DNA from 2 places in the Leifsonia sp. NPDC058194 genome. Region 1 is predicted to be linked to the other one. Evidence: predicted binding sites of a transcription regulator. Region 1 holds the regulator's gene; the other holds the start of a gene.
The links. Region 1 encodes LexA, which represses DNA repair genes until DNA is damaged. Its sites were predicted from a motif close to TCGAACANNTGTTCGA; they were not measured.

Region 1 (3,401 bases):
CGACATGGTGCAGTACTTCGCCGAGAACCTCGACGGGTTCGCGGTGACGCGGAACGGCTGGGTGCAGTCCTACGGCTCGCGCTGCACGCGCCCGTCGATCCTGTGGGGCGACGTGTCGCGCCCGAAGCCGATCACGGTGGACTGGTCCACCTACACGCAGAGCCTGACCGAGAAGCCGGTCAAGGGGATGCTGACCGGCCCGGTGACGATCCTCGCCTGGTCGTTCGTGCGCGACGACCAGCCGCTGGGCGAGACGGCCCGTCAGGTGGCGCTCGCCCTGCGCGACGAGATCGAGGACCTCGAGAGCGCGGGCATCCGGGTCGTGCAGGTCGACGAGCCGGCGCTGCGCGAGCTGCTCCCGCTGAAGCGCGCAGCGCAGGACGCCTACCTCGACTGGTCCGTCGGCTCGTTCCGCCTCGCGACCGCCGGGGTGCGGGACGAGACGCAGATCCACACGCACCTCTGCTACTCGGAGTTCGGCGTGGTGATCGACGCGATCCGCAACCTGGACGCGGACGTGACCAGCATCGAGGCCGCGCGCAGCCGGATGGAGGTCGTGCACGACATCCAGACCTCCGGCTTCGACCACGGCATCGGCCCGGGTGTCTACGACATCCACTCGCCGCGTGTGCCCTCCGTCGCGGAGGTCACGGAACTGCTCGAGACCGCGCTGAACGCGATCCCGGGCCGCCAGCTGTGGGTCAACCCGGACTGCGGGCTGAAGACGCGCGGCTACGACGAGACCGTGGCCTCGCTGCGCAACATCCTGGAGGCTACCCGGGCCGTGCGCGAGCGCGCCTCGGTCGACGCCTGATCAATCCGACGGGGCCGTGAGCCGCTGTTCCGCCCTGGGCGGACGGCGGGTCGCGGCCCCGTCGCCGTGCGCCAGGATGGGCGCATGGTGCAGATGACGGATGCCGAGTTCGAGGTCCTGGTGGGCGAGGTCTTCGACGCCCTGCCGGACGCCATCGTCGGACACCTCGACAACGTGGCGTTCCTCATCCAGGACCAGCCCTCAGTGGACCGACCGCGCCTGTTCGGGCTCTACAGCGGACGCCCGCTGACGACGCGCGGCGTCTACGGATTCGGCGAGCTGCCGGACCGGATCACCCTGTTCCGCAACAACCTGGAGGCGAGCTGCTCCAGCATCGACGAGCTGCGCGCCTGTGTGCGGGTGACCCTGGTGCACGAGATCGGCCACTACTACGGGCTCGACGACGCGAAGCTCCAGGAGCTCGGCTGGGCCTGACGCGCTGACCCCCGGCTCACCGCGCACATTCGTCACGAATGTGACGTATGGGGCGTGGAAACGCGACTTTCGTCGCGAATGTGGTCGAGCGGTACCCCGTGGGTGGGTCAGACGGCGCGGAGGACGGCGACGACCTTGCCGAGGATCTGGGCGAAGTCGCCCAGGATGGGCTCGAAGTTGGAGTTGCGGGGCAGCAGCCAGGTGTGGCCGTCGCGCTGGCGGAAGACCTTCACCGTCGCCTCCTCGTCGAGCATCGCCGCGACGATGTCGCCGTTCTCGGCGGTGTTCTGCTGGCGGACGACGACCCAGTCGCCGTCCGTGATGGCGGCGTCGATCATCGACTCGCCGACCACCTTCAGCATGAAGAGATCGCCGTTGCCGACGAGCTGGCGGGGGAGCGGGAAGACCTCTTCGACCTGCTGCTCGGCGGTGATCGGCACGCCGGCGGCGATACGGCCGACGAGCGGCACCATGGCCGCGTCGCCCACCGGGGTCTGGTTCTCGTAGTCGACGGACGCGGACGGCGACGGCAGATCGATGAGGATCTCGAGCGCCCGCGGGCGGTTCGGGTCGCGACGCAGGTAGCCGCTCAGCTCGAGCTGGTTCAGCTGGTGCGTGACCGACGACAGCGAGGAGAGGCCGACGGCGTCGCCGATCTCGCGCATGCTCGGCGGATACCCCCGCTGACTGACCGACTTCTGGATCACGTCGAGGATGGCGAGCTGCTTCTCGCTGAGGTTCTTACGGCGGCGTGTGCCCCCGCGCGGAGCCTGGTTCTCGTTCGACACGCTCGTCCCTTCGTGAGCTCGACCGCATCCGCTCGTCCCGAATGTCGGTGGTGCCTGGAAAGGTGAACTCCAGACAATCGAAACTGTATCCACGATACGGCCGGAAACAAACATGTGTTCGAGTGTGTCTCGAAATCCGTGGCTGATTTTCTCGGCGTACCGGGTCTTGCGATTTCGAACATTCGAAGATACATTCGGAACAAAGCTTCGCATCCGCGTCGCACAAGGAGGTCAAGGCCATGAGCACGACGGCGATGGGATCATTCCACTCGATTCCCGCTCTCCCGGCTGGTGCGCGTACGCGTCTGCGGCTGACGCGCCGCGGACGTGCGGTCCTCACCGCACTCCTCGCTCTTCCTCTGGTCATCGGCGCCGTGGTCTTCGCCCTCAACGGCGGTGGGGCGGTCGCGACGAGCGAGCAGACCCATGTGTCCTTCCAGCACGTCACGGTGGAGTCGGGCGACTCGCTCTGGGCGGTCGCCGAGCGCATCGCTCCGAGCGCCGACCCGCGTGACGTCATCGCCGACCTGGTCCAGCTCAACGGGCTGGACGGCTCGGGCGTCGTGTCGCCCGGGCAGCAGCTCGCCATCCCGAGCAAGTACGCGCACTGACTCCCGCGCGACCGTCGGGCACGATAGTCGGGCGCGTTGGTCGAACGCCGCGTCATGTGGGATCGGGCCTTCGCTCGCATGGCTAGCATGGATGGGTGACCTCCCTCTCCGACCTCCCGATCCGTGACGATCTGCGTGGACGGACGCCGTACGGCGCCCCGCAGAAGTCCGTTCCCGTCGCACTCAACGTGAACGAGAACACGCATCCGGTGCCGGAGGATGTCGCGGCCGACATCGTCGCGCGCGTCGCGGTCGCCATCACCGGCGTGAACCGCTACCCCGACCGCGAGTTCACCGACGTGCGGGAGGCGTTCGCGCGCTACCTCGGCCACGGACTCGATGCGAGCTGGATCTGGGCGGCCAACGGTTCCAACGAGGTGCTGCAGCACATCCTGCAGGCGTTCGGCGGCCCGGGGCGCAGCCTGCTCGGCTTCGCTCCGACGTATTCGATGTACCCGCTGCTCGCGTCGGGCACCGGGACGAGCTGGATCGCGGGGGCACGCGACGCCGACTTCGAGCTGACACCGGCGACCGCCGCCGCGGAGATCCGCCGCACCGACCCGGACATCGTCATCCTCTGCTCGCCCAACAACCCGACGGGCACCCCGCTCGACCTGGCGACGATCGAAGCCGCCTACGATGCCGCTCGCGGGATCGTCGTCGTGGACGAGGCGTACGCCGAGTTCATGCCCGACGGCGAGCCCTCGGCGCTCAGCCTGCTCGAGGGGCGCCCGCGCCTGCTCGTCTCGCGCA
Region 2 (3,401 bases), on a different contig from region 1:
CGGATGCCCGAACATCCGCGAGCTCATGATCTGCTGCTTGACCTTGCGCTCAGGCTCGATCTCGATGCACGAGATGCCGTTGAGCTCGTAGACGATGCGCTGGACGACGACGCCGAACGCCTTCTTGATCATGGCGGGGTCGGCGTTCTTCAGGTCGAGCATCGTGTGGATGTCGCGCTCGGCGAGCCGACGCTCGAGGCGACCGGCGATGCCCCAGGTCTCGCTGGTCGGGTAGGAGGCGAGGATGCGCTCCTGCTGCTCGGTCGAGTAGTCAGTCCAGGCGCAGACGCCGTCGAGCTGCTTGTTGCGCTTCGCCCCGTGGTTGGCGAGCTTGGCGAGGACCTTGCTCGGGCCGAAGCCGACCGAGACGGGCAGCCCCACGTTGCGACGGACCGCACGGCGGATGTCGCGGCCGAGCGCAGCGAGGTCGGTGCGCTCCTCGTTGACATGGAGGAAGCACTCGTCGATCGAGTACTCCTCGACCCAGGCCCCGTAGCGTCCGACGAGCTCGTGCATGCGGGCGCTCAGGTCGCCGTACAGCTCGTAGTTGCTTGATTTCGCGGTTAAATTCCAGTGATCGGCGGCACCCTTGATCTTGAACCAGGGGGTCCCCATCTTGATGCCGAGCGCCTTCGCCTCGGCGGAGAGCGCAACCACACATCCGTCGTTGTTGCTCAGCACCACGACGGCTCGCGACGCGAGTGTCGGGTCAAAGACCCGCTCGCAACTCGCATAAAAATTGTTGCAATCGACGAGACCGATCATCGGTGGCGGTGGATGTTGAAGGTGACGACGCCCCAGATCACCATCTCGGTTTCGCCTTCCAGGGGAATGGACCGGAACGCCGGGTTCTCGGCGCGGAGGATCCAACCGCCGCTGGAGCGCGCGAGCGTCTTCAGCGTGAGCTCGCCGTCGACGATCGCGACGACGACGTCGCCGATGTCGGGCTCGATGCTGCGGTCGACCAGGATCTGGTCGCCGTCGAAGATCCCGGCGCCGATCATCGAGTCGCCGGCGACGTTCAGGATGAAGGTCGACGTGCGATCGAGGATGAGGTTCTCGTTCAGGTCGATCGGCCCGCGGTAGTGGTCTTGGGCCGGGCTGGGGAAGCCCGCCGAGACGGCGGCTGCGACCGGAGTGAGGACTCCGCCGGGCGGCGCGAACGCGTCGATCGGGCCGAGCACCTCGAGCACGTCTCTACCTCACATTCAGGACAGTTTCGAACACATGTTCGATAGGCAGAGTGTACGTCGGAGCGGCCGACACCGCGATGAGGTATATGGCGGACAGCCAGCTCAGCCGAACCTCGTTCCGCTGGGCCGCTCGCTGCGGCGATGAACCCCCCTCCCGAACTAGGGGTATCCGCCGAACGGTGTTTGTCAGGCCCCGCCAATAGGCTGCTGAGACCGCACGAAATCAGGGGGAATCCGGCCGTGAGCGCACACCCAGGGTGGTTCACCCATCCGTCCAACACCAACCTGCAGATCTACTGGAACGGTGAGCGGTGGTCGGGCTCGCGAGTCAAGTCGCAGGCGAAGCCTGGCGACCCGATCTACCCGGAGGGCACTCAGCTGCCCGCGGCACCTCCCGGGTGGAACGCGACGCCGAAGCCGGCGAGGAAGCCGATGGGCTGCTTCGGCTTCTTCCTCATCGCTGCCGGGGTCGTCGTCGCCATCGTGATCGCGCTCAACGTGTACGGGTCGTTCCGCAACGCGAACCCCACCGACGAGGACAAGCAGGCTGAGTCGCAGGTGGCGTGCGAGAACGTCGTGAAGAACAACCTCAAGTCGCCGAGCACGGCGAGCTTCTCGAACGAGACGGCGACGGGCACCGATGGCCAGTACACCGTCACCGGCGACGTCGATTCGCAGAACAGCTTCGGCGCCATGATCCGGAATCACTTCACCTGCGAGTCGGACGGCTCGACGGTCCATCTCACCTCGCTCGGCTGAGCTGACTCAGAAAGCGAGACCCCCGCGGCCCGAAGGCGGCGGGGGTCTCGTGCTCTGGACTAGAACGGCTGCTGGCTCCATCGGGCCTCGTGTGCGCGGAAGCCGACCTCGACATCGATCGCGATGGGATTCGGGTCGACGCTGGTCGTGATCACGATCGGGTCCGGGCGCTCGCGCAGCCAGATCTTGATGCGCGTCCGCTTCTGCGGTCGTCGATCGGTCGGCAGCTCCTCGGTGTGTTCGACCGCGGTGACCGTACCGATGTGGGTCTCGACCTCGACTTCGTCACCTCCGCCGTTGCGACCGCGGTAGGTGATCTTGACGACGATCGTGGTCGGGTCGCCGGTGAGGAGCTGCTCGAAGCCGGCGGCGTCGGTGAGCGGTATCAGGTCGGTCATGCGGACTCCTTCTGAGTCGATGGTGGGTTCAGAGCTGGGCGCCGGAGAGGACCCGGTACGACAGGGTGGCGGCGGGTTCGGCGCCGGCGGGGCGCTACCGGGTCTGGTACCGCGGGTGCAGCACCTCGTTCGGCCAGCCGAGGTCGGCGACCGTGAGGCCCCGTCGCGCGAGGTCCCTGGGGTGGCTCATGACCGTGGCTTGGTTCATGAGCGTGTTCTTTGCCTCGATGCTGTTCAGCAGCAGCGCGCTCCACACAGCGACGCCGAACTCGCTGAGCGTTGCGACGAAGACCGTCTCGATGTCGTTGAATCCTTCGACGAGTCCGATGATCATCGCCGCCATCACCCATTGATCGTTGGTGACCGCGTCGCCGTGCACGGCGATCAACGCAGCCTCGAGTCCTTCGCGGAAGTCTTCGCGGACGTGCTGCGGGTCGCGGCTCAGCCACCGCGGCTCCGGCTCGGGCTCGGGCTCGATCCAGAGGATCGTCACTTCGCCGAGCTGGGCCGCAGCTCCTGCGTCACCGTCGATCTCCTCGACGGCGGAGTCGATCCATCGCCAGTACTCGTCGACGCCCTTGCAGCGCTCGGCGACGGCCCAGCCGCGCACGATGCTTCCCACGGGGAGCGAGGCGTACTCGGCGGCGGTGCTGATGGTGTCGCCGACGGCGAGCTTCTTGGTGGGCGTCTCGGTGTCCAAGGGATCTCCGTTCGGGTGGGTGGGTTCAGAGGTTGGCGCCGGAGAGGATGTCCTCGAGCGAGCGCTCGACCTTCTCCAGTGCCTCGATGGCGTTCTCGATGCCGAACTCGGTGTCGACGACGGCGCGCAGCGCGCCGATGACCGGGCGGAGCACCGGGTGGTACTTCTTCGCCAGGCGTTCGATGGCGATCGGGTCGTCGCCGGCGGCCAGCTGGTGGCGCAGCGAGCCGGCGTTGTCGACCAGGTCCGAGGCCTTGACCAGGAGCGCGTCGAGCGCGGGGTGGCCGTCGCCGTCGAGGACGAGCTGGGCGAGGCGCTCGACGTGGTACTGGTAGTCGTCGCGGGTGTCGC

Region 2: a site for LexA is predicted at 1,220-1,235, ahead of ACFVU2_RS19310 (LexA family protein). Genes of this name have one in related genera too.

What each region holds. Positions count from the first base shown of each region.
Region 1 covers NZ_JBHVVL010000002.1:1,007,868-1,011,268, reverse strand. The annotation lists gene metE (5-methyltetrahydropteroyltriglutamate--homocysteine S-methyltransferase) at 1-814, shown strand, start outside; gene ACFVU2_RS11635 (metallopeptidase family protein) at 899-1,249, shown strand; gene lexA (transcriptional repressor LexA) at 1,357-2,037, opposite strand; gene ACFVU2_RS11625 (LysM peptidoglycan-binding domain-containing protein) at 2,277-2,648, shown strand; gene ACFVU2_RS11620 (histidinol-phosphate transaminase) at 2,744-3,401, shown strand, end outside.
Region 2 covers NZ_JBHVVL010000006.1:74,770-78,170, reverse strand. The annotation lists gene ACFVU2_RS19315 (Y-family DNA polymerase) at 1-765, opposite strand, end outside; gene ACFVU2_RS19310 (LexA family protein) at 762-1,184, opposite strand; gene ACFVU2_RS19305 (hypothetical protein) at 1,434-1,952, shown strand; gene ACFVU2_RS19300 (hypothetical protein) at 2,012-2,350, opposite strand; gene ACFVU2_RS19295 (hypothetical protein) at 2,445-3,050, opposite strand; gene ACFVU2_RS19290 (hypothetical protein) at 3,076-3,401, opposite strand, start outside.